DNA from 3 places in the Paraburkholderia caledonica genome. Region 1 is predicted to be linked to each of the others. Evidence: predicted binding sites of a transcription regulator. Region 1 holds the regulator's gene; each other region holds the start of a gene.
The links. The regulator HrcA, encoded in region 1, represses chaperone genes, less so after heat shock. The targets are predictions, from matches to a motif close to TTAGCACTCNNNNNNNNNGAGTGCTAA.
Positions count from the first base shown of each region.

Region 2: rpoH (RNA polymerase sigma factor RpoH) is a predicted target of HrcA. The motif match lies at 4,053-4,079, and genes of this name have one in related genera.
Region 3: groES (co-chaperone GroES) is a predicted target of HrcA. The motif match lies at 2,876-2,902, and genes of this name have one in related genera.

Region 1 is NZ_KB911042.1:104,288-114,766, reverse strand. Features, by position in the region: gene pabB (aminodeoxychorismate synthase component I) at 1-69, opposite strand, end outside; gene dnaJ (molecular chaperone DnaJ) at 95-1,237, opposite strand; gene dnaK (molecular chaperone DnaK) at 1,507-3,465, opposite strand; gene H281_RS34820 (thioredoxin family protein) at 3,618-4,058, opposite strand; gene grpE (nucleotide exchange factor GrpE) at 4,148-4,732, opposite strand; gene H281_RS36970 (hypothetical protein) at 5,112-5,273, shown strand; gene H281_RS0124145 (RNA-binding S4 domain-containing protein) at 5,245-5,652, opposite strand; gene hemH (ferrochelatase) at 5,661-6,731, opposite strand; gene hrcA (heat-inducible transcriptional repressor HrcA) at 6,899-7,918, opposite strand; gene H281_RS0124130 (NAD kinase) at 8,249-9,151, shown strand; gene recN (DNA repair protein RecN) at 9,218-10,479, shown strand, end outside.
Region 2 is NZ_KB911036.1:86,095-96,573, reverse strand. Features, by position in the region: gene ptsP (phosphoenolpyruvate--protein phosphotransferase) at 1-844, shown strand, start outside; gene nagE (N-acetylglucosamine-specific PTS transporter subunit IIBC) at 916-2,715, shown strand; gene rpoH (RNA polymerase sigma factor RpoH) at 3,056-3,991, opposite strand; gene H281_RS0110210 (acyloxyacyl hydrolase) at 4,351-4,914, shown strand; gene H281_RS0110205 (nuclear transport factor 2 family protein) at 4,958-5,341, shown strand; gene ybiB (DNA-binding protein YbiB) at 5,345-6,319, opposite strand; gene H281_RS0110195 (fumarylacetoacetate hydrolase family protein) at 6,546-7,244, shown strand; gene maiA (maleylacetoacetate isomerase) at 7,270-7,914, shown strand; gene ftsY (signal recognition particle-docking protein FtsY) at 8,007-9,197, opposite strand; gene rsmD (16S rRNA (guanine(966)-N(2))-methyltransferase RsmD) at 9,440-10,054, shown strand; gene coaD (pantetheine-phosphate adenylyltransferase) at 10,167-10,479, shown strand, end outside.
Region 3 is NZ_KB911042.1:234,683-245,161, reverse strand. Features, by position in the region: gene H281_RS0124725 (sulfotransferase family 2 domain-containing protein) at 1-10, shown strand, start outside; gene cysC (adenylyl-sulfate kinase) at 28-642, shown strand; gene groL (chaperonin GroEL) at 820-2,460, opposite strand; gene groES (co-chaperone GroES) at 2,513-2,803, opposite strand; gene H281_RS0124705 (methyl-accepting chemotaxis protein) at 3,207-4,739, shown strand; gene H281_RS0124700 (FkbM family methyltransferase) at 4,958-5,932, shown strand; gene H281_RS0124695 (glycosyltransferase) at 6,063-7,106, opposite strand; gene H281_RS0124690 (hypothetical protein) at 8,035-9,597, shown strand; gene H281_RS0124685 (FMN-binding negative transcriptional regulator) at 9,781-10,416, shown strand.

The DNA.
Region 1 (10,479 bases):
GCGGCGCGCCGCCGACGCGTCGCAATCATCGAGCAATGCAAATACAGCGCCGCGCTCATCTGCCGTCATGCGTACCGCCAACTTCTAACTGCCGTTAATCGAAGAAGCTCTTCACCCGATCGAACCAGCTCTTGCTTTGCGGGCTGTGCCGCGCGCCGCCTTCCACCAAAGCTTTTTCGAACTGCTTGAGCAGATCGCGCTGCGGTTCCGTGAGCTTGACCGGCGTTTCGACCTGCACATGCACGTACAGATCGCCGGCAATGCTCGAACGCAAGCCCTTGATACCCTTGCCGCGCAACCGGAACGTCTTGCCCGACTGCGTGCCTTCGGGCACCGTGAAGCTCGCGCGGCCCGCGAGCGTGGGCACCTCGATTTCGCCGCCCAACGCCGCCGTGGTAAACGGAATCGGCATCTGGCAATGCAAATCGTCGCCGTCGCGCTCGAATACCGAATGCTGCTTGATATGAATCTCGACGTACAGATCGCCTGACGGCCCGCCGTTGATGCCCGGTTCGCCGTTGCCGGCCGAACGGATGCGCATGCCGTCGTCGATACCTGCCGGAATCTTTACTTCGAGCGTCTTGGTTTCCTTTACCTTGCCCGCGCCGTGGCAGTGCGCGCACGGCTCAGGAATATAGGTGCCGGTGCCGTGACACTTCGGACAGGTTTGCTGGATGCTGAAAAAGCCTTGCGACATCCGCACCGCGCCCGAACCGCTACAGGTCGGGCAGGTTTCCGGCTTGGTGCCGGGCTTCGCGCCCGAACCGTGACAGACTTCGCACGAGACCCAGCTCGGCACGCGAATCTGCGTGTCGTAACCGTGCGCCGCCTGTTCCAGCGTGATTTCCATGCTGTAGCGCAGATCGGCGCCGCGATACACCTGCGGGCCCGCACGTCCGCCGCCGCCTCGCGCCGCGCCGCCGGCCGCCTGGCCGAAGATGTCGCCGAAAATATCGCCGAACGCATCGGCAAAGCCGCCGAAGCCTTGCGCACCGGCGCCGCCCATGTTCGGATCGACGCCCGCGTGACCATACTGGTCATATGCCGCACGCTTTTGCGAGTCCGAGAGCATTTCATAGGCTTCCTTCACCTCCTTGAAATGCTCTTCCGCATCCTTGTTGCCCGGATTGCGGTCGGGGTGGTGCTTCATCGCCAGCTTGCGATAAGCCTTCTTGATTTCGTCGTCGCTCGCGTTCTTTGCGACGCCCAGAACCTCGTAGTAATCCCGTTTCGCCATATCGGTTCAACGCCCCTCGCGAGAGTGCCGCGCGGTGGCTCCTCTTGAATGCTGGAGTCTCACGACTCGTCCGGTCGTGTTTCGTGCCGCCTGAACGCGGTTCAAAACAACGGCCTCCATAAAACAAATGTGCCCGGAGAGCCTAAAAGGCTCGCCAGGCGTGATAACCGCTCTTGCACGTTCCCGCGTTCAGATGCCCGCGGTCCTTCGTGCAGCCGGGCCGCACACATGACCCGTGTGCGGCTTTACGGTCGGAATGCGACCTGGCTTTAGTCTTTCTTGACTTCCTTGAAGTCGGCGTCGACCACGTCGTCCTGCTGCTGGCTCGCGCCACCAGCCGACGGGCCTGCGCTCGCGCCCGCCGCGCCTGCTGCCGCAGCTTCGGCACCTTGCGCAGCCTGCATGTCGGCGTACATCTTTTCGCCCATCTTCTGCGAGGCAGTCGCCACCGCTTCGATCTTGGCTTCGAGTGCAGCCTTGTCGGTCGAACCGCTCTTCAGTGCGTCTTCCAGGTCCTTCAGCGCGGTTTCGATCTTTTCCTTCTCGCCGGCTTCCAGCTTGTCGCCGTACTCGGTGAGCGCCTTCTTCGTGCTGTGGACGAGCGCGTCGCCCTGGTTGCGGGCGTCGGCCAGCTCACGCAGCTTGTGATCTTCTTCCGCGTTCGCTTCGGCGTCCTTCACCATCTTCTCGATTTCGGCTTCGGACAGACCCGAGTTCGCCTTGATCGTGATGCGGTTTTCCTTGCCGGTCGCCTTGTCTTTCGCGCCGACGTGCAGAATGCCGTTCGCGTCGATGTCGAAGCTCACTTCGATCTGCGGCGTGCCGCGCGGTGCCGGCGGAATGCCTTCAAGGTTGAACTCGCCCAGCAGCTTGTTGCCCGCCGCCATTTCGCGCTCGCCCTGATACACCTTGATCGTCACGGCGCTCTGATTGTCGTCAGCCGTCGAGTACACCTGCGAATGCTTGGTCGGGATCGTGGTGTTCTTGTTGATCATCTTCGTCATCACGCCGCCGAGCGTTTCAATGCCGAGCGACAACGGGGTCACGTCGAGCAGCAGAACGTCCTTGCGGTCGCCGGACAACACCTGACCCTGGATCGCGGCGCCAACGGCCACGGCTTCGTCCGGGTTCACGTCGCGGCGCGGATCTTTGCCGAAGAATTCCTTAACCTTTTCCTGCACCTTCGGCATGCGGGTCATACCGCCGACCAGAATCACGTCGTCGATTTCGCCGACCTTCACGCCTGCGTCCTTGATAGCGACGCGGCACGGTTCGATCGTGCGCTCGATCAGTTCTTCAACCAGCGCTTCGAGCTTGGCGCGCGTGATCTTCAGGTTCAAGTGCTTCGGACCCGACGCGTCGGCCGTGATGTACGGCAGGTTGATTTCGGTTTGCTGGCTCGACGACAGTTCGATCTTTGCCTTTTCAGCCGATTCCTTCAGGCGCTGCAACGCGAGCACGTCTTTCGAGAGATCGACGCCCTGCTCTTTCTTGAACTCGCCGATGATGTAGTCGATGATGCGCTGGTCGAAGTCTTCACCGCCGAGGAACGTATCGCCGTTCGTGGACAGCACTTCGAACTGCTTTTCACCGTCGACATCGGCGATTTCGATGATCGACACGTCGAACGTACCGCCGCCCAGGTCATACACGGCGATCTTGCGGTCACCCTTCTCGTTCTTGTCGAGACCGAACGCGAGCGCGGCTGCGGTCGGTTCGTTGATGATGCGCTTGACTTCCAGACCGGCGATGCGGCCTGCATCTTTGGTTGCCTGACGCTGGCTGTCGTTGAAGTACGCGGGAACCGTGATCACAGCTTCGGTGACCGGCTCGCCGAGGTAGTCTTCAGCGGTCTTCTTCATCTTGCGCAGCACTTCCGCGGAGATTTGCGGCGGAGCGAGCTTCTGATCGCGTACTTCGACCCATGCGTCGCCGTTGTCGGCCTTCATGATCTTGTACGGCATCAGGCCGATATCTTTCTGAACTTCCTTCTCTTCGAAGCGGCGGCCGATCAGGCGCTTAACCGCGTACAGCGTGTTCTTCGGATTCGTGACCGACTGACGCTTGGCAGGCGCGCCGACGAGAATCTCGCCGTCTTCCATGTAGGCGATGATCGACGGCGTGGTGCGTGCACCTTCCGAGTTCTCGATCACCTTGACCGAATTGCCTTCCATGATCGCCACGCACGAGTTGGTCGTGCCGAGGTCGATACCGATGATTTTGCCCATTTTTACTAATCTCCTGACTTTGATCGCTGCGGGAATCGCCCTGTTTGCCGTCCGGCGGCAAGGCAATCCGCCCTAAATTCATACCTGCACTCAACATAAGTGCGTCCGCATCGTTTTCAAGACCTCTTTTGCGATGCGGTCTTTAATTTTTTTCAATCGACCGAACTTTTGCCCGAATCCGCTCCGTCGGTTTGCGAACCGCCTGCGGCATTGGCCGGGCGGATCTTCTCGCGCGCCGCGGCGACCGCCGCCTCGAACTGCGCGAGGCCGTGCCAGCCTGTCGCCCTACCCAGCCGTTTGCCGCGGTGAAAGAAGAACCACGTCGGCACACCATGAAGCATGAAACGCCGGCCAAGCTCGCGGTGCTCGTAGACATTGCTGTGAAACCACCGCAAGCCGAGCGCACGGATCGCGTCCGGTTGCGCAAGCATGGCCTTCTTGGCGATCTCGCAGTTGAAGCAGTCGAGTCCCCAGAAGAACACCACCGCGAGTTGGTCACCCGCTTCGGCGAGACTGGCGTCGAATGACTCGGCGCTTAGCTCCTGCATGTCAAACGCCGAAAACGCGGTTGCGTCGACGGGAATTTTGGCCATGACGATGCCTACTTGATGCCTACTCGTTGTCTACGGCTGTGTCTAGCGAACGCCGGCGAAACCCGAACGGAATACGGAGCAAACCGGCCTTACTTCGGCGCGGCGACAGTGACGAGCGCCGGGCGCAGCACGCGATCGGCAATCACGAAGCCCTTTTGCAGCACGGCAACAACCGTGTTCGGCTCCTGGTCTGCCGGCACCATGGAGATAGCCTGATGGCGGTGCGGGTCGAACTTCTCGCCCACCGGATTCAGCGCGACGACGCGGCCCTTCTCCAGCGCGCCTGTGAGCTGACGCAGCGTGAGTTCGACACCTTCGCGCACTTTCTGAAGGTCGTCGGTCGAGTGAGCGACGGCTGCTTCCAGACTGTCGATCACCGGCAGCAGATGCTCCGCGAAGCTCTCGATTGCAAACTTATGTGCCTTCGCAACGTCTTCTTGCGCGCGGCGGCGCACGTTCTCCGTCTCGGCTTTCGCGCGCAGGAAGCTTTCCTGCAATTCGGCGATCTTCGCCTGCGCTTCGGCCAATGCAGCTTCCGCACCCGTCGCCGGCGTGTCCGTGGCGACGCTCGCAGCGGCTTCCTGCTCCGGAGTGACCGCCTCGGCGGCCTGGCGCGCGGTTTCGTCCGCGGGCGTGGGATTCTGGCTCGTCGGGTTCTCTTGCGTGTTTTCCATGTCGCTGAAAGTCGTTAAAAAATTAAAAGCCAACGGCAGCAACGGCGCATGACACCAACGCGATTTGTGCGTTGCAAAATCGCGACAGTTATCCAGGCGCGCTACCACGTATCGAAACGGCAGTTGGGGCCGCAAATGCGCCATTTCAAGCGCCTTCGCCGAAATTTTCAAACCGGCAGCAGCCGGCCGAAACGCGCGGTTACAACCATGAGTGCGCGGCGATCAGATTCAGATTGAGCGCGGCGTGCAAGTGACCTATGCTCCAGTTACGCGGCGGAAAAACAGCGTTAACCCTAATCTGACATAAACCTTTCCGCCTTTTTGCAATTTCCACCTGGCTAGCTCGTTTCTTTTCCGCACCATCCCAAAAGGGGGTACCGTGAAACTGACCTTTGCAATCTCGGTGGTCGCACTGGTACTCGTTGCGGGCACCACGACCATCTGTATGTCTGGGGCGGTCAACGATCACACAACCGAATACGGCGGCGTGAACGCGACCATGGAACAACTGTTCAATCCCCACCTGAAAATCTGTCGATAGTCCGGCGGTCGCGCTTGGTCGGGCGGCCGTGTAGTGCCTCGGCCGGCTCTCGATAGGTCTTGCGGCGTTCGTGCTCGGCCTGCCGCTTTTGCCGGCTCTCGTCCGTCTCGGCGTAAAGCGTCTGCGCGACGCTTGCTGGGCCGCGCACGTCGCATACGCCCAGCACCTGCACTTGCCATACGAATCGCTCGATTTCGATCTCGACGAGATCGCCGACCCGCACGTCCTTGGCCGGCTTCACGTTGGCTCCGCCTATGCGGACGCGCCCCTTCTCGACCGCGTCCGCGGCAAGCGATCGCGTCTTGAAGAAGCGTGCCGCCCAAAGCCACTTGTCGATGCGCAGCTTCGCGCCCGGTTCCGTCGAAATTCGGTAGTTCATAAGCGTGCTCAAGCCGGAGTGTGATGCGGTACGGGGACCGCCTGCACCGGCCAGCCTTGCAGATTCTGCGCGACGATTTCGCCAAGCGCGGCAATCCACGCCTGCGACGCGTTCACGCAAGGAATGCGATGGAACTCCTTGCCGCCGGCATGCAGGAACTCGTCACGCACTTCCATGCCGATCTCTTCGATCGTCTCGAGGCAATCAGCGGTGAAGCCGGGACAAAATACGTCAGCACGCCGCACGCCTGCTGCCCCGAGCTCCTTCAGCGTGGGTGCCGTATACGGCTGCAACCACTCCGCCTTGCCGAAACGCGACTGGAACGTGATCCGGCATTCCACCGGCGTGAGGCCGAGCGCCTGCATCAGCAGCGCGCCTGTCGTCTGGCACTGCTCGTGGTACGGATCGCCAAGATCGAGCGTTCGCTTGGGCACGCCATGAAAACTGAGAACGAGCTTGTCGCCGGCAGCGAAATCCGGACGGCCATGGAGATGCCAGTAGTGGTGCACCTGCGCAGCGAGCGCTGAAACGTACGCGGGATGATCGGCGTACTGGCGCACCGTGCGGATCTCGGGCTGGTTACGCATGCGCTTCAGGGCGGAGAACGCGTCGTCGAATGCGGTTGCCGTGGTCGACGACGAGTATTGCGGATACATCGGCACCAGCAGCACCCGTTCGGCACCGGCGAGCTTCAGCTGATTGAGCATGGCGGGAATGCCGGGCGTGCCGTAGCGCATGGCGTACTCGACGAGCACCGTGTAGTCATTCAATTGCAGCAGGTGGCGCAAACCTTCCACCTGCTTTTCCGTGTAGACGCGCAGCGGCGAGCCTTCGGGCATCCACACGGCCGCATATTTCTTCGCGGATGCGCGACCCCGGAACGGCAGGATCAGAAGCCGCAAAATGATTTGCCATAGCAGCGCCGGAATTTCCACCACGCGAGGATCGGAGAGGAACTGCGCGAGATAGCGGCGAACCGCTCGAGGCGTTGGCGCGTCGGGCGTGCCGAGATTGATCAGCAGCACGGCAACGCGGTGCGACGTGGCGTTCTGCGAGGGCCGCTCGAGGTCGAAGCGCATAGGCAGCAGGGACAACCGCTCAAGGCGGGAAGTGGAATCAGGTGAGATTCATTATAGCGGCGCGCCTCGTGGCCGCGCGCCCTGGAGACCCCTGGCCGTTCGGCCAATTGGCAGGCGGCGCCGGCTCGCGCATCATGTACTGGATGAAACGCCGCAGCGCCGACGCGCTACTGCTGACTGAGCGTCAGCGAGAGCAGTCTCGCGGTGATGTCCACGATCGGGATCACGCGGTTGTAGGCCATTCGCGTGGGTCCGATCACGCCAAGTGTGCCGACGATCTTGCCATTCACCTCGTACGGCGCGGTAACGACGCTCATTTCCTCGATAGGCACGAGGTTCGACTCGCCGCCTATGAAGATCTGCACGCCAGCCGCATGACTCGACACATCCAGCAACTGAAGGAGACTGGTCTTTTGATCGAACACATCGAAGAGCTTGCGCAAGCGCGCCATGTCCGAGGAAAGATCCGCGACCTCGAGCAGATTGCGCTCGCCCGAAATGAGCACGGTCTCGCCGGTGTCCGATTCGTCGGTGCTCGCGGTGACGGCCGCGTGCATGAGCGTGGTCATGTCGCCGCGCAACTGGTCGATCTCTTCGCGCAGGCGGCGGCGCACTTCGTCGAACGAAAGACCGGCGAAGTGGGCGTTGATGTAGTTGGACGCTTCGACCAGTTCGGACGGCGTGAAGTCGCGTTGGGTCGCCATCATGCGGTTCTGCACGTCGCCTTCGGGCGTAACGATGATCAGCAGAATGCGCTTGTCCGACAGGCGCATGAATTCGATCTGCTTGAACACGTGGCTGCGTCGCGGCGTGAGCACGACCCCGGCAAACTGCGACAGATTCGAGAGCACGCTCGCCGCCGCAGCGACGATTTTCTGCGGCTCACCGGCCTGCAGCGTAGTCTTGACGGTACGCGTGACTGCTTCTTCGTCTGCGGCCGACTCGACAGTCAACATTGTGTCGACAAAAAGCCGGTAGCCGCGCGGCGTGGGAATGCGTCCAGCCGAAGTATGCGGGCTGATCACAAGGCCCAGATCCTCGAGATCCGACATGACGTTGCGGATGGTCGCCGGACTCAGCTCCAGGCCGGAATAGCGCGACAACGTGCGCGAGCCGACCGGCTGACCTTCGGCAATGTAGCGCTCGATCAGAGTTTTTAGGAGGGTTTGTGCGCGAGGATCTAGCATGACGGAAAATTTTAGCTCAATGGTGCGACTACCGCGAGCGCTAACGGCGCCCAACACCGGCGGATCAACCGCCGCTCGCCAGGACTGCGTCTTGCGCTGGTTTCAGCGCCGGTCTCAACGCCCGGTGCCGCGTTCGGTCCGGTGCGCCGCCAGCCCTGTTGCCGACGGCCCCGCCCGCAGCGCGCCGTTGCAGTTTGCAGGGCGCGCATGTCATCAAGGCTTCACCATTCTAACGATAATCCCTAACTGCGCTGGCGGCCTGCCCGTGCCGGCGGGCCACCGGGTCCGCGCGCGGTTCTTTTCGGGCCTTACCTATGGTGTAATGCCGGCATGCAAGTAACCAGCCAGTTCAAGACCGTGGCGCTCGTCGGGCGCAACAACACCCCGGGCATTCGCGAGCCCCTGACGGCGCTCGCCTCCTGCATCGCGAAGCGCGGCTTCGAAGTCTTTTTCGAAGCCGACACCGCCGCGGAAATCGGCGTCACCGAGTATCCGGCGCTGCGTCCGGCCGAGATCGGCGCGCGTGCAGATGTGGCGATCGTGTTGGGCGGCGACGGCACGATGCTGGGCATCGGGCGGCAGCTGGCGCCTTACCGCACTCCGCTCATCGGCATCAACCACGGACGGCTGGGTTTCATTACCGACATCCCGATCTCGGACATGAGCGAGATCGTGCCGCAAATGCTGGCGGGCAACTTCGAACGCGAGGAGCGCGTGCTGCTTGAGGCGCGCATCATGCGCCAGGGCAATCCGATCTATCACGCGCTTGCCTTCAACGACGTGGTGGTCAATCGCAGCGGCTTCTCCGGCATGGCGGAACTGCACGTTTCGGTGGACGGGCGCTTCATGTACAACCAGCGCTCGGACGGCCTGATCGTAGCAACGCCCACCGGCTCGACGGCTTATGCGCTGTCGTCGCAAGGGCCGATTCTTCATCCGCAGCTGCAGGGCATCGTACTCGTGCCGATCGCGCCGCACGCGCTGTCAAACCGGCCCATCGTGTTGCCGGACGATTCGAAGGTCAGTATCCAGATCGTTTCGGGGCGCGAGGTCAACGTCAATTTCGACATGCAGTCGTTCACATCGCTCGAACTGGGCGACGCGATCGAAGTGCGCCGCTCGCGTCATACGGTGCCCATGCTGCATCCGGTCGGCTACAGCTATTTCGCGACGCTGCGCAAGAAGCTGCACTGGAACGAATACCCGTCGCACGAAGAAGACGGCAAGCTCTGACCGGCGGAATGCCCGGATACAAGCGCCGCCAGAGAAACCCGAATATCAGGCTCACAGACCACCTTCATGCTTCGCCACCTCTCGATACGCGACTTCGTCATCGTCGCCGCGCTCGATCTTGAATTCGACAGCGGCTTTACCGTTTTTTCCGGCGAGACCGGCGCCGGCAAGTCGATCCTCATCGACGCGCTGGCACTCGCGCTCGGCGCGCGCGCCGACGCGAGCGTCGTTCGCACCGGCGAGAGCCGCGCCGACATCACCGCGGAATTCGACACGCACGCGCAGGTGGATCAGTGGCTCGACGAGCAGGCGTTCAGCGCGTCGGCAGCCGACGGCCAGAACGGCGGCACGGTGATGCTGCGCCGCGTAGTGGATGCAAATGGGCGCTCGCGCGCTTTCATCAACGGCACGGCCGCGACACTGGCGCAACTGCGCAAGGTCGGCGAAATGCTGGTGGATATTCATGGCCAGCACGCGCACCAGTTGCTGATGCGTCCCGACGCCCAGCGCGAACTGTTCGATACCCACGCGGGCCTGAGCGAACTTTCCGCGGGCGTCACGCGCGCGTGGCGCACATGGCGCGAGAAGGTTCAGGCGGTCGAGCATGCGCATACGCGCGACCGCGAGTTGCAACTGGAACGCGAGCGGCTTGCCTGGCAGCTTGCGGAGCTGGACAAGCTGTCGCCCCAGCCGGGCGAATGGGAAGAAGTTAACACGGAGCATCGGCGGCTGTCGCATTCGGCGAATTTGATCGACGGCGTGCAAGGCGCGCTGACTGCGTTATCCGAATCGGACGAAGCCATGATCACGCATCTTGCGTCGATCGTGTCGAAGGTGCGCGACCTCGCGGAAATCGATCCGGCCTTGAACGACGTGCTGGCCGCGCTCGAACCCGCCGAGATTCAACTTCAGGAAGCTGCGTACTCGCTGAGCCACTACGCACAAAAGCTCGAACTCGATCCCGACCGGCTTGCCCAGGTCGAAAAGCGCCTCGACGCATTGCATTCGGCGGCGCGCAAGTTCCGCTTGCAGCCCGAAACGCTGCCCGACGAACACGAAACACGCCGTGCGCAGCTTGCCGCGCTTGACGCTGCCGCCGACCTCGATAGCCTGCATGCAGCAGAAGCGAAGGCGCGTGAGGTATTCGTCGCGGAAGCTAAAAAGCTGTCCAAGGCACGCGCAAAGGCCGGCAAGGCCCTCGGCGCGGCGGTCACCACGGGCATGCAGGAACTGTCGATGAAAGGCGGCAGCTTCGAAGTAGCGCTCGTGCCGCTGCCGGAAGGCGGCGCGCATGGGCTGGAGCAGGTCGAATTCCGCGTTGCCGGGCA
Region 2 (10,479 bases), on a different contig from region 1:
CGGCGCGGACTCGGTCGGCCTGCTGCGTACCGAACTGCTGTTCATTCACCGTGCAGCCGCGCCGACCACGGACGAGCATCGGCAGAGCTATCAAGGCATTGTCGACGCATTGAGCGGCCGCACCGCGATCATCCGCACGCTCGACGTCGGCGCGGACAAGGAAGTCGACTACCTCACGCTGCCGCCAGAGCCGAACCCCGCGCTCGGCTTGCGCGGCATTCGCCTCGCGCAGGTGCGCCCCGATCTGCTCGACGATCAGCTGCGCGGTCTGCTCTCCGTAAAGCCGTTTGGTGCCGTACGCATTTTGTTGCCCATGGTGACGGATGTGGGCGAGCTGATTCGCATCCGCAAACGGATCGACGAATTTGCTCGCGAGTTGGGCCGCACAGAGCCGATTGAAGTCGGCGTGATGATCGAGGTGCCGTCGGCGGCGCTGCTGGCCGACCAACTGTCGCAACACGCGGACTTCCTGTCGATCGGCACGAACGACCTGACGCAATACACGCTCGCCATGGACCGCTGTCAGGCCGATCTCGCCGCACAGTCCGACGGTCTGCATCCGGCCGTGCTGCGACTGATTGCAGCGACCGTGCAAGGCGCGAGCAAGCATGGCAAATGGGTCGGCGTATGCGGTGCGCTAGCGGGCGATCCGCTTGCGATGCCGCTGCTTGTCGGCCTCGGCGTAACCGAGCTTTCGGTGGACCCGGTTTCGGTGCCGGGCATCAAGGCGCGGGTGCGCAACCTCGATTATCAACTGTGCCGTCAACGCGCCCAGGACGCGCTGGCGCTCGAATCGGCGCAGGCGGTAAGAGCAGTAAGCCGCGAAACGTGGCCGTTGGACTGAACCCCGCACGGTACGCAACGCTACATAACTCACGACGTTCGTCGACAACGAGACAAGGATTGGAGGTATCAATGGATGGGAATCCGTTTCTGAAGATTCAGCGCCTGGGACGCGCGCTGATGCTGCCTATCGCGGTGCTGCCGGTTGCCGGCCTGCTGCTGCGCCTCGGCCAGCCCGATGTGTTCAACATCAAGATGATCGCCGACGCCGGCGGCGCGATCTTCGACAACCTGCCGCTGCTGTTTGCAATCGGCGTGGCGGTCGGCTTCGCGAAGGACAACAACGGCGTCGCGGGTCTCGCGGGCGCGATCGGTTATCTGATCGAAGTCGCGGTGATGAAGGACATCAACGACAAGCTGAATATGGGCGTGTTGTCGGGGATCGTGGCGGGTATCGTGGCCGGCTTGCTGTACAACCGCTACAAGGACATCAAGCTGCCGGACTACCTGGCGTTCTTCGGAGGGAAACGCTTCGTGCCGATCGTCACGGGCGTGGTCTGTCTCGCGCTCGGCATTCTGTTCGGCTATGTGTGGCAACCGGTGCAGAGCGTGATCGATACAGCCGGCCATTGGCTGACCACGGCGGGCGCGCTCGGCGCATTCGTGTTCGGCGTGCTGAACCGGCTGCTGCTCGTGACGGGTTTGCATCACATCCTGAACTCGCTGACGTGGTTCGTGTTCGGCACCTTCACGCCGCCGGGCGGCGCCGCCGTGACGGGCGACCTGCATCGCTTTTTCGCCGGCGATCCGACTGCCGGAACGTTCATGACGGGCTTTTTCCCGGTCATGATGTTCGGCTTGCCGGCCGCATGTCTCGCGATGTTCCATGAAGCGCCGAAAGAGCGCCGCGCGATCGTGGGCGGTCTGCTGTTTTCCATGGCGCTTACGTCGTTTCTGACGGGCGTCACGGAGCCGATCGAGTTCAGCTTCATGTTCCTCGCGCCGGTGCTGTACGTGATCCATGCGCTGTTGACGGGTCTTGCCCTTGCAATCTGTTCGGCGCTCGGCATTCACCTCGGCTTCACGTTCTCCGCGGGCGCAATCGACTACGTGCTGAACTACGGCCTTTCGACCAAGGGCTGGCTGGCCATTCCGGTCGGCATCGTGTATGCGGTGGTGTACTACGGCCTGTTCCGCTTCTTCATCCGCAAGTTCAACATGGCGACGCCGGGCCGTGAACCCGCCGCTGCCGACGAACAAGTCGATTCGTTCGCGGCCGGCGGTTTCGTTTCGCCCGTGGCAGGCGCTGCCGTCCCGCGCGCGCAGCGTTATATCGCGGCGCTCGGCGGCGCGGCGAATCTCTCGGTGGTGGATGCGTGCACGACGCGTCTGCGTCTGTCCGTGGTGGACTCCGGCAAGGTGTCGGAGAACGAACTGAAGACCATCGGCGCGCGCGGCGTGCTCAAGCGCGGCGCGACGAACGTACAGGTCATTATCGGACCGGAAGCGGACATCATCGCTGATGAAATTCGGACTGCGATGGAGCGGGGCGGTAACGATGCCGGTGTGGTGAAGCCGGCTGCATCCGCTGCTGCGCCGGCTGCGGTTTCGACTTCGGCTGCACCTTCGGCGACGGTGGGTGGTGCTTCGGCTGCCGCAAATGGTCCGCTCGATCCCGATCCATTGCGCTGGCTGGCGGTGTTTGGCGGCGCCGGCAACGTGAAGTCGCTCGACGCAGTGGCGGCGACGCGTCTGCGTATCGTCGTTCAGGATCCGTCGGCGGTGGATCGTCAGCGTCTCGCGACGCTCGACACGGCGTGGGTTGCGGCGGATACGGTCCATATCGTCGTCGGCGATGCGGCGCGGCGTTACGCGCAAGCACTGGCAACGCGCATGCCGGCCAGCGGCGGCGCGGCGCCTTTGCCTGCGTGACCGACAGGCGTGGCGGCGAAGCGCTCAAGGCGCTTCATGCCACGCGATGCGGCGATGCGGTTAGCGCGGGTCCACCGAGCCCCCGACCAGCAGCGCAATAAGAAAGCGGCACCTCGATCCGAGGTGCCGCTTTGCGTTTACCGGCGCCATGCCGGACAAACTACTCGTTAGCGTGCGGTACGCCGACCCTTCTCGCGTAGCCGGCGCGTGTGCCCATTTGCCGCAGCCCGGGAACGACGCAAAAAAAAGCCCCGCCGTCTTGCGAGGCAGGGCTTTGGACTTCAGCGCTTCTTTTTTGGCTCACCGGCTTACACCACGCCGATCTGTCCGTTGACGAGCGTTACGCGTATTCGGTCAGCGCACCGCGCATCTTCTTCATTGCGCTAGCTTCGATCTGACGAATACGCTCAGCCGAGACGCCGAACTCGTCGGCCAGTTCGTGTAGCGTCGAGCCGCCCGAACCGTCGTCTTCGACCTTCAGCCAGCGAGCTTCGATGATGCGGCGGCTGCGGGCGTCGAGTGCCTCCAGTGCCGTCGCGATACCGTCGCTTTGCAGCTTGTCGCGTTGACGCGAGGCCAGTACCGCGGTCGGCTCGCTATGCGAGTCGGCGAGATACGCGATCGGCGCATACGACTCTTCGCCGTCTTCAACCTGGCCTTCCAGTGCGATGTCGCCGCCGGAGAGGCGCGTTTCCATCTCGGCTACTTCTTCGCGCTTGACGTTCAACTCTTTGGCGAGTCCTTCGATCTCGTCCGGCGTGAAAGCGCCCAAGCCTTGTTTATGGCTGCGCAGGTTGAAGAACAGCTTGCGCTGCGCCTTCGTTGTGGCGACCTTCACCATGCGCCAGTTGCGCAGGATGTATTCGTGGATCTCCGCCTTGATCCAGTGCATGGCGTACGACACGAGACGTACGTTCTGCTCCGGATCGAAGCGCTTCACGGCCTTCATCAGGCCGATGTTGCCTTCCTGGATCAGGTCGGCGTGCGGCAGCCCATAGCCCAGATAGTTGCGCGCGATCGAGACGACCAGCCGCAGGTGCGACAGCACGAGGCGGCGTGCAGCCTCGAGGTTGTCGTGCTCGCGGAATTCTGTGGCGAACTGGCGTTCTTCTGCCGGCGTCAGCATCGGAATCCGATTTACGGCCTGGATGTAGGCGTCGATGTTGCCCAGTTGACCGGGCAGCAGGGAGGAATGCGAGAGCGCCAGCGCACCTGCCGGAGCGGCCTTAGCCGACGACGGGCTCAGAGTACTCGGAAGGGTCAATGCATGGCTCACGTTTAAAACTCCTTTGGAATCAGGCAAAAGCTTGTTCAGGTAACGACTCCAGCGTTGGATGTTAGCACTCTCGATTTCCGAGTGCTAATACTTAGAGCCCATAGGGGCATCCAAGTTCCGTTGTTTCCTATTGAATTTCAACTTTCAATAGTCATCATACTCGCCTTCGGCGGCCAGCGCTGCTGCCGTAGAAATTACCTAACAAACACCATTCACTTTCACTTTCGACCGATTTTTGCACTTTATGATGTATGTAATTGCGAAAATTTAAGTTTCTTAACAGGATCCACCGCCTTCAGATTGTCTTTAGAATACGCAAACTGTTACAGAATGTTCAACTTGCTGAGCGCGGGTATCAGATGGACAACAAAAAGAATGTCTTCCGTGGTCTGGCTCTAAAAACTGCGTGCGCGGCTCTGCTGCTCACGCTTTCCGGCGTCGCCGCCGCTGATCAGTTCGGAGTCCAGGTCACCGGAGCTCTAGGGGATCATCATGTCAAGAAACTGGACCTCGGGCTCGTGTGGGACCCGAATCTCACGTGGTGGCAGATCGGCGACTGGCATTTCGCGCTGATCGGCGAGGCCCATGTTGCCTGGTGGCACACGAACGAAGGCAATGTGCATGAGAACATCGGCGAGATCGGTGTGACGCCTATCATTCGCTTCATTAAAGGATCCGGATCGATCCGGCCTTTCGTCGAAGCGGGCGCGGGTGTGCGCTTGTTGTCGAGCCCGAGAATTTCTTCGACTTTCACACTGTCCACTGCGTTCCAGTTCGCCGATATGGCGGGTGTGGGCATGCAGTTCGGCGCCCATCAGCAGTACCAGGCGGGCTACCGCTTCCAGCATGTTTCGAATGGCGGTATCAAAGAGCCGAATCCTGGTATAAATTTCCACCAGCTATACCTGCAATATAACTTCTGACGACCGTGGCCGCGTCTGGCTCACCGGTGCAAGGGGCTGAGCAATGGCGGCAAAGACAATCGAGGCGATCCGCGGGCTGGAACGCGAACGCTTCCGCGCGATGGTCGACGGCGACGGTCAATCGCTCGACGCGCTGCTCGCAGAGAACGTGAGCTACGTGCACACGAACGGCAAGCGCGAGACGAAGCGGCAGTTCATCGACGGCATTACCGCCGGGCGCCGCCGCTATCGGCAAATCGAAGTGCAGTCGCAAGATGTGCTGCCGGTCGGCCGCGAAACCTGCGTCGTGACCGGTCGCGCGCTGATCGAGATGGAAGCGAATAGCGGCGCACTGCTTTTTCCCATTGCCTACACGGCAATCCACACGCAGGAAGACGGCCAGTGGCGCCTCATTGCATGGCAGGCGACGCGTTGCGCGATTGAGTGAGCTTCAGTGCGCGGGCGTTCTAGCGACGTCGGCAATCAACTCGACTTGCCTCTCTATCGCGCTTGGCACCGGCGCCTCGCCGCGCAGCACGGCGCCGATCCATGCCGCTGTCGTCGCGGCATCGCGTGCTTCGGGCAACTCGACCTCAGGTGCGTCGCGCGACGAGCGTTCATGCGGCACTCGCGTTTCGCAGATCCCGTCGTGCAGCCAGTCCACCTGCACCTGACGCCGGGTGTCGGCGACCGCTTCGCCCTCCGTGCCGCGCGCGAGCAAAGCGCCGCCGGCCGCCGCGTCCGGATGGCTGCTAAATAGCTGCGTGAGGCTGTCCCGATACGGCGGATGCGTGTAGTTCACGAGACGCAGCCCGGCGGGCGCGAACGGCTGCAGAATCTTGACGAGCGTATGCGTCGAATTGCGCACGCCCATGCGCCGCCGCAGCCCGAGCAGACGTGCAAGCTTTGGCGCGAGCACGTCGATCGGCGCAAACGCGAGACGGCGCTCTGCAAGCCCGTCTTCAATGTCGTCGTGCGAGGTCGCGTGCGGTATCCGCAGATGCGTGAAAATTTCGGCGCTCGTCACGCGACCGGGATCGTCGGTGATGCCGTGCACGAGGACCGGCACCCCTTCACGCGCCAGCAACAGCGCAAGCAGCGGCACGAGGTTCGGCTGTTTGCGCGCGCCGTTATAGCTGGGGATCGACACGGGCCGGAACTCGCCGGGACGCAGATGAACCGGCTCGAACGACGCATGGGCGCCCGCCAGCATCGCCGCGAGTTCGTCGGCGGTTTCACCTTTCACACGATAAGCGAGCAGCACCGCGCCCAGTTCCAGTTCACCGACGCGGCCGTCGAGCATGGCGGTGTAGAGCGCGCGCGTATCGTCGGCCGTGAGCGCGCGTGCTCCGTTCGGCCCGCGGCCGATTTCCTTGATGAAGCGGGCACAGGGGAACGGGTTGGCGGTGTCGGCGGAGTCTGTCATGAGCGCAATTGACGTGCTGGCGTGCCGCCGTCGGGACGGTACGCCACGGTATTCAAGGGACGTTATCTGGTGTGAGTATCGCATCTATAGCCGTCCGGCGAGACGCGCGCATTGACGCGCCGCTCTCCGGAACCCTTGCCTGACTTGCGCGCGTCGCCTTCTACCGCGCGTTACACTCGCTGTTTTATCGCCGCACTGCGGCTCATATCGAAGAACGGAGAACCGGATGAGTTACGTATTTGCACCGGCACCGGTGGTCGCAGTGCCGGTTGTCGGGTCCAGCGAGCAGTTCCCTGTGCGTCGCATTTATTGCGTCGGCCGCAATTACGAGGCGCATGCCCGCGAGATGGGTCATGATCCCGACCGCGAGCCACCGTTTTTCTTCAGCAAGCCGGCAGATGCCGTCCTGTATGTACCGCCGGGCGAGACCGGCGAGTTTCCGTATCCGACGCTATCTAAGAACGTCCACTTCGAAATGGAGCTCGTCGCGGCGATCGGTAAAGGCGGCAAAAATATCTCTGCGGACAGCGCGCTGGATCACGTCTACGGCTATGCGCTCGGTCTCGACATGACGCGCCGCGACCTGCAGGCCGAGGCGAAGAAGCTAGGTCGTCCGTGGGACACCGCAAAGGGTTTCGATGAATCCGCGCCGCTCGGCCCGATTCATCCGGTGTCGAGCGTCGGCCACATCGGGAAGGGCGCGATCTGGCTGTCTGTGAACGGTGAGGAGAAGCAACGCTCGGATGTGTCGCAACTCATCTGGTCGGTGGGCGAAACCATTGCCTACCTTTCGACGTTGTTCGAGTTGCAGCCGGGCGATCTGATTTTCACCGGCACGCCCGAAGGCGTCGGCGCGGTGGTGCAGGGCGATCTGATGAAAGGCGGCGTGGACGGACTGGGCGAATTCAGCGTGCGCGTCGTCTGAAGCAGTTTTGGGAGGAGACAACGACATGAAGCTCTACAGCTATTTTCGCAGCTCGGCGTCGTATCGGGTGCGGATCGCGCTCAACGTGAAGAACCTGCCCTACGAGTATGTACCTGTACATCTCGTGCGAGACGGTGGCGAGCAGCTAAAGCCGGAATACCGCGCTGTCAACGTGGACGGCATCGTCCCCACGTTGATCGACGGCCATGAGGTGATGCCGCAGTCGCTCGCTATCATCGAATATCTGGAAGAAACGCATCCCGAGCCGCCGCTTTTGCCGAAGGCGCCCGCCGACCGTGCATATGTGCGCTCGCTCGCGTTGCAGGTGGCGTGCGAGATTCATCCGCTCAACAATCTGCGTGTGCTGAAGTATCTGAAACACACGCTGCGCGTGGAGAACGACGCGAAAGACGCCTGGTACCGGCATTGGGTGGACACAGGCTTTGCGACGCTGGAGGCTCATCTGGCGAGCGACGGGCGCACCGGCAAGCTTTGTTTCGGCGACGAGCCGACCCTCGCGGACGCGTGCCTGATTCCGCAGGTGTTCAACGCGCAGCGCTTCAACGTCGATACGTCGAAATATCCGACTATCCAGCGCATTTACGACCACGCGATGCAAATCGACGCATTCGCGCGCGCCGCGCCCGGCGTGCAGCCAGACGCCGAATGAGCCGCACCGAGTTGCCGGTGTAAAAAGGGCACTCCGAAGAGTGCCCTTTTTGTGACTTGCCGGCGAGGCGCCGCTAAGGGCGTGGCTTCGGCTTAACCGCCTAGCAACGCGTCGGAGAACTCCTCAGCGCTGAAAGGCTGCAAGTCCTCCACCTTTTCGCCAACGCCGATGAAGTACACCGGAATGGGTCGCTGCCGCGCGATGGCTGCAAGAATGCCGCCTTTGGCTGTACCGTCGAGCTTGGTGACGATCAGGCCGGTCAAGCCGAGCGCGTCGTCGAAAGCCTTGACCTGCGCAAGCGCGTTCTGCCCGGTATTGGCGTCGATCACGAGCAACACCTCGTGCGGCGCGCCGTCCTGCGCCTTGCCGATCACGCGCTTGACCTTGCGCAGCTCTTCCATCAGATGCAACTGGGTAGGCAGACGGCCGGCCGTGTCCGCCATCATCACGTCGATCTTGCGCGCCCGCGCGGCGCCGACCGCGTCGAAAATCACGGCCGCCGGATCGCCGCTTTCCTGCGACACCACGGTGACGTTGTTGCGCTGCCCCCAGATTGCCAACTGCTCGCGCGCGGCGGCGCGGAACGTGTCGCCGGCGGCAAGCAGCACCGACTGGTTGAAACTCTGCAGATGCTTGGCGAGTTTGCCGATGCTCGTCGTCTTGCCCGCGCCGTTGACGCCCGCAATCATCATGACGAGCGGCTGCGCGCGTCCGAGCATGAGCGAGCTTTCGAGCGGCTTGAGCAACTCGACCAGTAGCGTGCGCAGCGCCGTTTTGACCTGTTGCGGCTCCGTAAGACGCTCGGTGCGTACCTTCTCGCGCAGCGCTTCAAGCAGGAATTCGGTCGCGTCGACGCCCGCGTCGGACATGAGCAGCGCGGTTTCCAGCTCTTCGTAAAGATCCTCGTCGATCTTGGTGCCGACGAAAATGCCGGTGAGGCTCGAACTGGTCTTCGACAAACCGGTTTTCAGGCGAGTCAGCCACGAGCGTTTGGCGGTCGCATCCTGCAACGGCGGAGGCACGATTTCGACGGTCTCGAGCGTCGATTCCTCGAAATCGGGCTGGGGCTGGGGTTCGGGCGCGGCGGCGGGCGGCGACACGATGCTCGCCGGCACGCGGGCACTTGCGGCATTCGCGGCCGGCCCGGCTTTCGCGGGTACAGGCGGCTCGGCCGGCGCTTCTGCAGCCGGCTCGTCAATCAGCCCCTCAGGCGCGATTTGCGATTCGTCTGGCGCGTTTTCGGACTCTTTCGAACCCTTGAATCGTTTGAAAAAGCTGAACATGATCTGGCGTGGTGAGAGCGCGCGCCGATGCGCGCGGCCGGTACAGCACCGGCGAAAGCGGCAGGCAGCGTTGCGATGCGGGATGCAAGGCGCTGGAAGCCGCACATTTTATCAGGCGCGCCGTCGCACGTTGTATAGGCCGAACGGCCAGGCTGGACGCGCCGCGCCCCTGTGGTAACGTTGGCGCTCCGGTCCGCTTGCTTCGACGCAGCGGACGCTTCTGTCAACGCAATCGAAACTGCATGCCCCGTTCAGCCTCTTCCCGCGCCCATGGCGCTTCGTCTAAAGGCGGTAAGCCGCACGCCATCCGGATTATCGGCGGCGACTGGAAACGCACGCCACTGCCCGTGCTCGACCTCGACGGCTTGCGCCCCACGCCGGACCGGGTTCGCGAAACGCTGTTCAACTGGCTCGGGCAACGTCTGGATGGCCAGCGCTGCCTCGATCTCTTTGCCGGCAGCGGCGCGCTCGGCTTCGAAGCGGCGTCGCGCGGCGCCGCACGGGTACTGATGGTCGAGCGCAACTCGCGAGCGGCGAGCCAGTTGCGGGCCAACCAGGAACGACTCGGGGCGCGCATGATCGAAATTGCCGAGGCCGACGGTTTGCGTCTTGCAGCGAGTCTGCCGCCCGGTTCGTTCGACGTGGTATTCCTCGACCCGCCGTTTGGCTCGGATGTACTGGACAAAGCGCTCGGGCTGACGGCTCCGCTCGTGAGCAGCGACGGTTTCCTGTATGTAGAAGCCGGCGTGGCGATCGAGCCCGGAGCGAACGAAGCGCTTGCCGGGTGGGAAATCGTCCGGCAGGGTAAGGCGGGCGCTGTCCACTTCCATTTGCTGCAGCGCGAAAATGAGGAATAATGCGCCTTCCATAACAAGCGCCGGACGGTTTGCCGTCACGCGTGCGGCCGGTGCCAAATGCGTCGCGTGGACGCTTTGACGTGCCCATCTGTCTGAAGAGAGGAGAAGTCTCATGGTAGTCGCCGTGTACCCGGGCACGTTCGATCCGCTAACGCGCGGTCACGAAGACCTCGTTCGGCGCGCGTCGAGCATCTTCGACACGCTGGTGGTCGGCGTCGCCGACAGCCGCAACAAGAAGCCGTTCTTTACGCTCAAGGAGCGGCTCGATATCGCTCACGAAGTGCTGGGCCATTACCCGAATGTTCAGGTCATGAGCTTCAAAGGGCTGCTCAAGGACTTCGTTCGCAGCAACAACGCGCGAGTGATCGTGCGCGGGCTGCGCGCCGTGTCCGACTTCGAGTATGAGTTCCAGATGGCGGGCATGA
Region 3 (10,479 bases), 130 kb from region 1:
CTGCGTTTAAGCCTTCAGGAACACACAATGAAACAGCAGCTCGGCGGCCCGGTGCAACGGTTTCACGGTGCCATTACGCTCGCGGACAGGATGCGTCTTCTCCACCAGAAGCCGGTCACGATCTGGCTGACCGGCCTCTCGGGAGCAGGCAAGTCGACCATCGCGTTCGAACTGGAACGGCAACTCGTCTGCCAAGGCCGGGCCTGCTATGTACTCGACGGCGACAACGTTCGCCACGGCCTTGGCAGCGATCTTGACTTCGATCAGCACGACCGCCACGAAAACATCCGCCGTGTCGCGCATGTCGCCCAGTTGATGAACGACGCAGGACTTATCGTTATTACTGCGCTCATCTCGCCGACGCAGGCCGACCGGACGATGGCGCGCGATATCGTGGGCGCTGACAAATTTGTGGAGATATATCTGTCCGCGCCGTTCGCGGTATGTGCGCGCCGCGACCCGAAAGGTCTGTATGCAAAGGCGCTGGCCGGTGAAATTGCATCGTTCACAGGCGTATCAGCGCCCTACGAATCCCCGGTCGATCCGGATATCACAATCGACACCGCAACGTTGACGCCGGCCGAAAGCGTAGCGGGTATCTTCCGGTACTTGCATGAGCACTGCCTCGCGCAACCGGCTTAGTCGTAAGCCGTTGACCGCTTGTCGTCGCGCAGAAACGCAAAAACGAATGAGCGCAGAAACAAAAAAACCCGCATTTGATTGCGGGTTTTCTCTTTTGCAAGCGCACCTTGCGGCGCGCTTTTCCATGGGCTCCCGGTTGAACCTCTGTACGAGGCGCAACCAGGGAGCGGACATGAATTACATGTCCATGCCCATGCCGCCCATGCCGCCGGGCATGCCACCAGGCATCGGTGCGTCTTCCTTCGGCAGTTCGCAAACAGCTGCGTCGGTCGTCAGCAGGAGACCTGCCACCGATGCTGCGTTTTGCAGTGCAGTGCGCGTGACCTTCGTCGGGTCCACGACACCAGCGTCAACCAGGTCGACGTACTCGCCGGTTGCTGCGTTGTAGCCGTAGTTGCCCTGGCCAGCAGCAACTGCCGCCACCACGACGCTGGCTTCTTCGCCGCCGTTCGTGACGATCTGGCGCAGCGGCTCTTCCATTGCGCGCAGGACGATCTTGATACCTGCGTCCTGATCGGCGTTAGCGCCCTTCAGGCCGGCAATCGCCGTACGTGCGCGGATCAGCGCAACGCCGCCGCCTGCAACGATGCCTTCTTCCACAGCTGCGCGCGTTGCGTGCAGTGCGTCTTCGACACGTGCCTTCTTTTCCTTCATTTCGACTTCGGTCGCAGCGCCGACCTTGATCACTGCAACGCCGCCTGCCAGCTTGGCAACGCGCTCTTGCAGCTTTTCACGGTCGTAGTCCGACGTAGCTTCTTCGATTTGCGTGCGGACTTGCTTGACACGCGCTTCGATGTTTGCAGCTTCGCCAGCGCCGTCGATGATCGTCGTGTTTTCCTTGCCCACTTCGATGCGCTTCGCCTGGCCCAGTTCTGCCAGCGTTGCCTTTTCGAGCGTCAGGCCGGTTTCTTCAGCGATGACTTGGCCGCCGGTCAGGATCGCGATGTCTTCCAGCATGGCCTTACGGCGATCGCCGAAGCCCGGAGCCTTCACGGCAACCGTCTTCAGAATGCCGCGGATGTTGTTCACCACCAGCGTTGCCAGTGCTTCGCCTTCGACGTCTTCTGCGATGATCAGCAGCGGACGGCCAGCCTTGGCGACTTGTTCCAGAACCGGCAGCAGATCGCGGATGTTCGAGACCTTCTTGTCGTGCAGCAGCACGAACGGGTTCTCGAGCACGGCAACTTGCTTGTCCGGGTTGTTGATGAAGTACGGCGACAGGTAGCCGCGGTCGAATTGCATACCTTCGACGACGTCCAGCTCGTCTTGCAGCGACTTGCCGTCTTCGACGGTGATGACGCCTTCCTTGCCGACCTTGTCCATTGCTTCAGCGATACGATCGCCGATCGACGAGTCGCTGTTTGCCGAAATCGCGCCGACTTGTGCGATTTCCTTGTTCGTCGTGCACGGCTTGCTGATCTTGCGCAGTTCTTCGATCGCGGCGCCCACGGCCTTGTCGATACCGCGCTTCAGGTCCATCGGGTTCATGCCCGATGCAACGTACTTCATGCCTTCGCGGACGATCGACTGAGCCAGAACCGTTGCGGTCGTGGTGCCGTCACCTGCGTTGTCGCTGGTCTTGGAAGCCACTTCCTTGACCATTTGCGCGCCCATGTTCTGGAGCTTGTCTTTCAGTTCGATCTCTTTTGCGACCGACACACCGTCCTTGGTGACCGTCGGGCCGCCGAAGCTGCGTTCCAGGACAACGTTGCGGCCCTTCGGACCCAGCGTGACCTTCACAGCGTTCGCGAGGATGTTCACGCCTTCGACCATCTTGGCACGGGCGGAATCACCGAATACGACGTCTTTAGCTGCCATCTTCTAACTCCTTGAATTCTTGGGATATAACCGGGGAAGTAGCGGCTTGCGCTTACTTGTTCACCACGGCCATGATGTCTTCTTCGCGCATCACGAGCAGTTCGTTGCCGTCGACCTTGACGGTCTGGCCTGCGTACTTGCCGAACAGGACGCGGTCACCAACCTTCACGTCGAGGGCGATCTGTGCGCCCTTGTCGTCACGCTTGCCCGGGCCGACTGCCAGGATTTCGCCCTGATCCGGCTTTTCTGCTGCGGCTTCGGGGATCACGATGCCCGACGCGGTCTTGGTTTCTTGATCCAGACGCTTGACGATCACGCGATCATGCAAAGGACGAAGGTTCATACATACTCCTCTCTTGATTGAGACTGAAGAACGCTTGGAAAACCCGGCTGGCCGAGCCAACCGGCGAAGTTGTTAGCACTCTCGTGCAGCGAGTGCTAATTATATGGACGGGTGGTGACAAATTCAAGAAGGGATGTGGGGACAGTTGAGATTTACATGCTCTGCCCCGCCACGGGATAGTTAGCCCGCCCACTCCACCAGATCCGAGGCGGCCAAGGCAGGGAGAAACCCGAACCTGCTCACTCACAAGAAATCTTCTCGACCTTCCCGCCAACCCAAGGGGCGCGCGTCATCGAATCCATAGAAACCCTAATACAGTATCGGTGCGCCGTGCCGTTGATGAGAAACCTGCGCGCTTTTTATACTGATCCGGCGCGGGACCACTGAACAATTGAGGTTTCCAATGAAGGTTTCCACGCGCCTGACGATGCTTGCGCTCGCGGCGCTCGTCGCGCTCCTGGTTGTCGGTTCCTACAGTCTTTACAGCGTCAGACAAGCGATGCTCGACGACAAGCGCGCACAGATCACCAATCTGCTGCGAATGGCAGAGCACCTCGCGACGTACTACCACGACCAGGAAGTGGCCGGGAAGTTGACGACCGAGCAGGCGCAGTCCGCGACGAAAGAGGCGTTGAGCCAACTGAATTATTCGGACGAGAGCTACTTCTGGGCTCGCCTTCCCGACGGCCTCACGCTGGTACACCGCAAGGCTTCGACCGTCGGCAAGATCAACGTCGGAAAGGCACCCGACGGACGTCCCGACGGCGACCTCTACCGTGAAATGCTCGCCCGCGAACATATTCCGATCATGACGGTGCTCGCCAAACATCCCACCAGCGGCGAGATGGTAGAAAAGATCAACGGACTGGTCGAATTCAAGCCGTGGGGATGGTGGATCGGAACGGGCATATTCACCACCGATATCAGCGCGACGTTCTGGCGAACGGGCGCGTTCCTCATCACCCTGATCTCGGTTGCGATTCTGGGTATTGCGGCACTTGCCTGGCAAATCATTCGCCGCGTGACCGGCGCACTTGGCGGCGAACCCGCCGACGTTTCGCAGGCCATGCACCGCATGTCGGTCGGCGACCTGAGTCTTCCGATCGTCGTTACGGGCGCTAATGAAACGAGCTTGCTCGCATCGGTGGCACGCATGCGGCAGTCATTGCTCGACATGGTGGTCCGCATCGGCACGAGCTCCGAGGCCGTAATGAGTGGGACGAGTCAGATCGCAGCGGGCAACACGGACCTCTCGGCACGGACCGAGCAGCAAGCCGCATCGCTGCAGGAAACGGCGGCGAGCATTGAAGAACTGACCGCGACCGTCAAGCAGAACTCGGAAAACGCGAGGCAAGCGAACGGACTCGCCGACAATGCAAATCAGGTTGCGCTCGAAGGACGCAGGATCGTGGGCCAAGTCGTGGACACGATGAGCGGGATTCAGGAGAGCTCGGGCAAGATCGCCGAGATCATCGGCATCATTGAAGGCATTGCGTTTCAGACGAACATTCTTGCGCTCAACGCGGCGGTCGAAGCCGCGAGAGCCGGCGAGGAAGGCAGGGGTTTTGCCGTCGTCGCGAGCGAAGTCCGCAGTCTCGCGCAAAGGTCGTCGAGTGCGGCCAAAGATATCAAGGCGCTCATCGAGGCATCGGGCTCGCGGGTCGAGGCAGGAGCCGAACTTGTCGCGAGCGCAGGGGAAACCATGGAAAAGGTCGGCATCGCGATTCAGCGAGTGACGGACATCATGGGCGAGATCGCGTCGGCGTCGCACGAACAGAGCCGCGGCATTGAGCAGATCAATCAGGCGATCACACAGATGGACGAAGTGACGCAGCAGAACGCCGCGTTAGTCGAAGAGGCGGCTGCGGCCGCCGGCTCTCTCGAACATCAAGCGCAGCAATTGCGCACCGCCGTATCGGTTTTCCGCACCGCCTGACACATGAGCCGGAGGTTCGCGGCGCAATGCTAGATCAACCGTTATCTAACGTTGCTTCGCTCATATAGCGGCCCCGGGCCTGTTGCGTCACCAGCGCGGCGTTGCGTTCATTGTCGTGTCGTCCGCTTACCAGGCCTGGCCGATTTCGTTGATGCCTTTGCCGAAAGCGAGGAGATGTGGAAACGCTGCGGAAATAGGGTTGCTGTATTCTGTTTCTCATGAAGAAACTCGTTCTCTCCGCCGCTGGCGCTGTAACCTCGATGCTTCCCTTGAGGCTTCGGCATGTGATGGCAAAGTCCCTCCTGGAAGATAACTCGCTCGCGAGAGAGTATGGCTATCTCTACCTGTCCAGCCTCTCACGGAAGCTCAATGTTGTGCGGTTCTCGGCAAATGGACAGTACGGCACGATGGTCAGCAGTTCGAATGATCTGAGCATTCTGAAGAAATACGCCGAGACCGGACGTTGGGCGCCTGAGCTTTCCGACAAGTTGAAATTGTTCTTCGCCGGTTCGGGAGGAACATATCTCGACATCGGCGCGAACATCGGCATGACGACCATACCGATTGCGCAGCACAACGAGCGCGTGAAGTGTTATGCGTTCGAACCGGAACCGGTCAATTACCGCAATCTTCTACGCAACATTGCGGAAAATTGCCCGTCACCCAACATAGAGACTTTCCAACTCGCGTTGCACGAACGAGAGGAAGTGCTGCCCTTCGAGATTGCCGACGGCAATCTGGGCGACCACCGCCTTCACTTCGAAACCAACCTTCCCGCAAAACAGAACGAGGTGGGTCGCAAGATCATCGAAGTGCGCTGCGCAAGGCTGGATGATCTTCCTATTCAGTTATCCGGCCCTGTCTTTGCGAAAGTCGACACACAGGGTGCGGAGCCCTATGTCTTTGCTGGCGGCAGCAAGACGCTTGCGAAAGCCGATGCGATTCTCGTGGAATGGTCGCCATATCATATGGCCCGGTTAGGGGGCGATCCCAACGTCGTGCTTAAGTTTCTTGAGGAACACTTCACTTACGGCAAGGTTGAAGAAACCGACGCAAAGGCGGGAATACCAGCCGAGACGGAACCCATGCGAACAATCGCAGCGCGCCTGCGGAGCACAATTACAAAATGGCGCGACGATCCACTCAATTACGTCGATATCTTCGCGACGAAGACGGCGTCACTCGCGCGATAGCAAAAGCGGCTTGCTGCACGCAAGCCGCTTGGCGCTTTAGAACCGCAGCGGATAACAGCCGGGACTAACACGGCCTCCGCTAACTAAGAACGTACCAACGAACCTAACAACGCCCTACCGGCTCACAGCGTCACTCAGTGACCGGTTTTTCGACAGCGTTCGTATGCCCTACGACCGACTCGAAAAACTGCGCGTACTGCCGGGAGCAGGCGTTCCACCCGAACTCGTCGACAGCTTTGCGCTTGGCCGCATTGCCGGCAATGGTCTGCCACGACTCATTGACCGACTTCAGAATCGCAGGAAGCTCGCTTACGTCATTGAACAGCATGACGTTGTCGAACCTCCGCGCGGCCCACGCCATGAAAGGTGTCGATCGTGCGATCAGAACCGGCACGAGACCAATGGCTTCAAAGAAGACGCCGCTGACGAGCATGGAGTCGGCCGCGTGCGGCAAGATCAACACGTCGCTCTGCGCAATGCCTTGCGCGAACTCTGCGTCGGTCAAAAACTTCGAATCGATGCGCACGGCTTCTCGCAGCGATTTCCTGTCGATGATTTCGTTCAGCGTCGCGAGATAAGCTTCGGTGCCGTGGCCGGCGACGTGCAGTTTGCAATCGCCCGGCCAAACGTCGAGTACCGCGTCGATCTGCTTATATGGACGAATCACGCCGAGCATCGTATAAAGCGGCGCCGCGCCGCGGGGCTTCGCCGTACCTGACGGATGGCCGGGAGCGTCCCAATAGAGCGGATGAGGTAAATACTGCGCACGGTAGCGAGCCTGAAAATCCGGCGCGTGTACAACACGGACATCGGCAAGACGATGAACGAGCGCAATAATCCGCATAGACAAGCGCCTGTTGAAGCCGACCGTATCGTGCACTGCCTGATCATGTACGAAACACACGACCTTGGCTCGCCCGATCAACATCAATGAACAGTAGAACGCCAGCAGCAGGCAGCCGGTCACGCTAAGTTGTGCCGTGCCTTTCTGACGCCTGAACGCCCGGTATTCAAGCCAATGAAATACAAGCATGTTCTCCGGCTTGAACAGATCGGCCAACCCGCCGCTCAGCAGTCCCCTGATTGACAGCGGGAACACATCGTAGCCGGCGGATCTATATAGATCCTTCTGAATGTCGATGTAGCGGTTTGTAGGATTTCTAAAAGGGCACATTAACACTCGCGGCCGTCTTTTCACTTCGTCTTTTCCATTCGCGTAACTGGTTTCGTCATTGACCTGCGACATTCGACAATCTCCGGTCAAGCTTCACGCGCGAAAACAACACGCTCAGGCGAATACCCGGACATTTACGATGCCCACCATTCAAACGCCTAAACCAGTATTGGGTGAATTAACGCTCCATCTTTAAGTTCAGCTTAGCATGCGCCAAATCGTTTTGCGAAGTTGCATCACCTTAGAACGCGCCAATCTCACAGGAGCCCAGGGCGTCCGTGTCCGAAAGTGCTGAACGCAGGCATTCGTGTCGTTTTTGCCACGCGAGGATGTGGCGGCGGGAAGCTAAGCCGACGCGCATGAAAGCGGAAAATATGACATCCATCTCTTGGGGTCAAAGCGAAAAAAATGCAGGGCGACCAGTCCCCATACGATAAGGAGAAAGTAAAACTTATTTGGGACAACCCGCGAAATCGGAAACGATCTTGCTTTCTGGCGGGAATTTGCTATTTCTCGTTTTGTCCGACGACTCTTGCGGGTAAGATCTACCCCGTTCGCAGTAGCAACCCCGCAAATTTTACGCATTGCGGGTTCGCTCCCAGCAAACGTTTGCATGGACACCGTTCTGATCCGCGGTTCCGGCAAACAGTTCGGTTGACCCCACTGTTGATGATTCCCCGACGCGCGAATCGGCCCGGCCGTTTCGACTGGCTCGTGCGCGTTTGTTTGAACCGCCTCGTTCATTAAAGCGGCGCGAACCGGTTCGGCAGACGCACGGCATGACGCACTAAATAGCACTGATATTTTATAGAAGATCAGTAGTGCGAATAAAAACAAAGATTTTCTAGTTTCAAGATCAGTAATCAACAAAATACAAAATCAAATTTATAAATTTTTTCGGGGTTTTTTCGATAGCGGATAATTCAAAATGTTGAAAAGACGACAGTTTATTGGCGCACTGACGGCACTGAGCGGTAGTGTTATTTTGAGCGCATGCGGCGGCGGTGGTGCGGAAGAAGGCGGCGCAATTACCGCTAATTCTGCGGCGCAAAAGACGAACGCAACGGCCAAAGGCACGTCGCCGAACGGCGCCGCGATGCCGCCGGCGACATCCCTGGTCGACGGCTCGGGCGCCACCTGGACTCTTTCGGGCGGTGTCGCTTATCGCAATGGCGCGAAGGCCGGGAACAACTACAACGTGATTCTCGCGCTGTGCTTCAACGGCAACATTTACGTTGAGAACACCAGCTCACAGTTTTACCAGTGGACTGGATCGACGTGGCAGTCTACGAGTGACCCGCGCCAAGGCACGACGTCGCCGGACGGTACGACGATGCCGTCGGCTCCCAACATTGTCGACAAGACCGGCGCCGTGTGGACGCTGACCAACGGCGTCATCTCCCGGAACGGCGCGGTTGTTGGCAACAACTACAACGTGTCGCTGGTGCTCTGGTACGGCGGCAAGATCTATTGCCGCAACACCAGCGGACAGTTCTACGCGAACGCAGAGGTGGCCGCCCAATGGTTGCCATGTAGCGATCCGCGTATTGCCACCGCCGCGACCGCCGGAAGCTTCTTTGGCATTAACGGTCACTTCGACTACACGTACACGCCGACGCAACTCATATCGATCCTGAAGGGCCTGGGCTGCACGAGCTACCGCGTCGGCTGCACGGCAGATCCGAATCAATTGAATGCTGTGGTCAAACTGGCACAGGCGTTCCAGTCGGCGGGTATGACGCTGCTCGTGCTGGTCAACTTGGGTCTTTACGACAGCAGCGGCAGACTGCTCGCAGGCGAATCCGCTGCGTACAACGCCACGTATGGACCGGCATTCACAATCGCAAACGCGTTGAAGCCGTACGGCGTGACGTTCTATGAATGCGGAAACGAGTTGACGCGCGACAGGGCGATCATCATCGATTCGACGAACGCAGGAACGAAGGCCCTCGACTTTAACAACGCAAACTGGCCCACCATGCGCGGCGCAATGCGCGGCATGATCGACGGAGTGAAAGCCGCGCAGCCCGGCGCGAAATGCGGTATCAACTTCTGCGTCGCCGACGTCGGTGCCTCGGACGCGCTGTGGGACGGCATGCAACCGGACGGCAGCGGCGGCTATCCGAAGGTGCGCTGGGACATCACGACATGGCACAACTATGAAGTGTATGGCGACATTTTCAACATCGGTACCGATGGCGCGGGTCCGGGCATCAACCTGCCTGCGTACTGCAAGGCCCGATACGGTGTGCCGTTCTTCATCACCGAGTGGAACACCGGCCCGGAGCAGTCGCAAACATATCGAGCGAGTTACATTACGTCGCAACTGGGTTCGTTCTATGCGGCTCGCAAGACGCACAACATTCAGTCCGTCATGTACTACGTGCTCGACAGCGGCAACAACACGTTCGGCATTATGACCAACGGTACTGCGCTGAATCCGCCGTACGGCGCATTCACGAACTTTACGTCGGGCCACGCGGACAGCTGATCCGCCCGACCGGGTTCGATGTACGAAATGGCCTCCCGCTGCTTTCTGGCGGGAGGCCATTTCTTTTTCACGAGACACCGACACGCGGCGCCGCGACTCTGGCCTGAAGAAATCGCCCGAAGCTGGCTCTACAGGCGACACGAGTTTTGGCGCACACTGCGTACAGAACTCAACGGAGCAGCCATGTACGTACCCGACCATTTCAACGAAGCGCGCAAAGACGTGCTGCATGCGTTCATCGCGCACAATCCCTTCGGCACGCTAGTCACTCACGGCACGAGCGGTCTGGACGCTAATCACATTCCGTTCGAACTAGCGCCGGAAGAAGGCGAATTCGGCGTGCTGCACGCGCACGTCGCGCGAAACAATCGGCTGTGGCAGGACGTGGCCAACGGCGATGAAGTACTCGTCGTCTTCCATGCGGGCGACGCCTATATTTCGCCGACGTGGTACCCGAGCAAGCAGGAAACGCACAGACAGGTGCCCACCTGGAACTACATGGTGGTGCACGCGCACGGCCGCATCACGATTCGCGACGATGAGAAATACGTGCGAGGCCTCGTGGCGCGCCTGACTCGCACACATGAGGCGAGCCAGCCTCGTCCTTGGAAAATGGGAGACGCGCCGAGCGAATATATCGACACCATGCTCAAAGCGATTGTCGGCCTGGAGATCGAGATCACGCGGCTCGTGGGCAAAAGCAAGCTAAGCCAGAATAAGGACGCACGCGACATCGAGGGCGCGGCCGAAGCGCTGAAGGAAAACGGCAATCATCGAATCGCCGATGCGATGCTCGAGCACGCGCCGCATAAGCAGTAAGTCATGTTGGCCCCGGCGCCCTCCTCAAGTCGGCCAGTGGGCAACATGCCCGCAGCGTCCAAC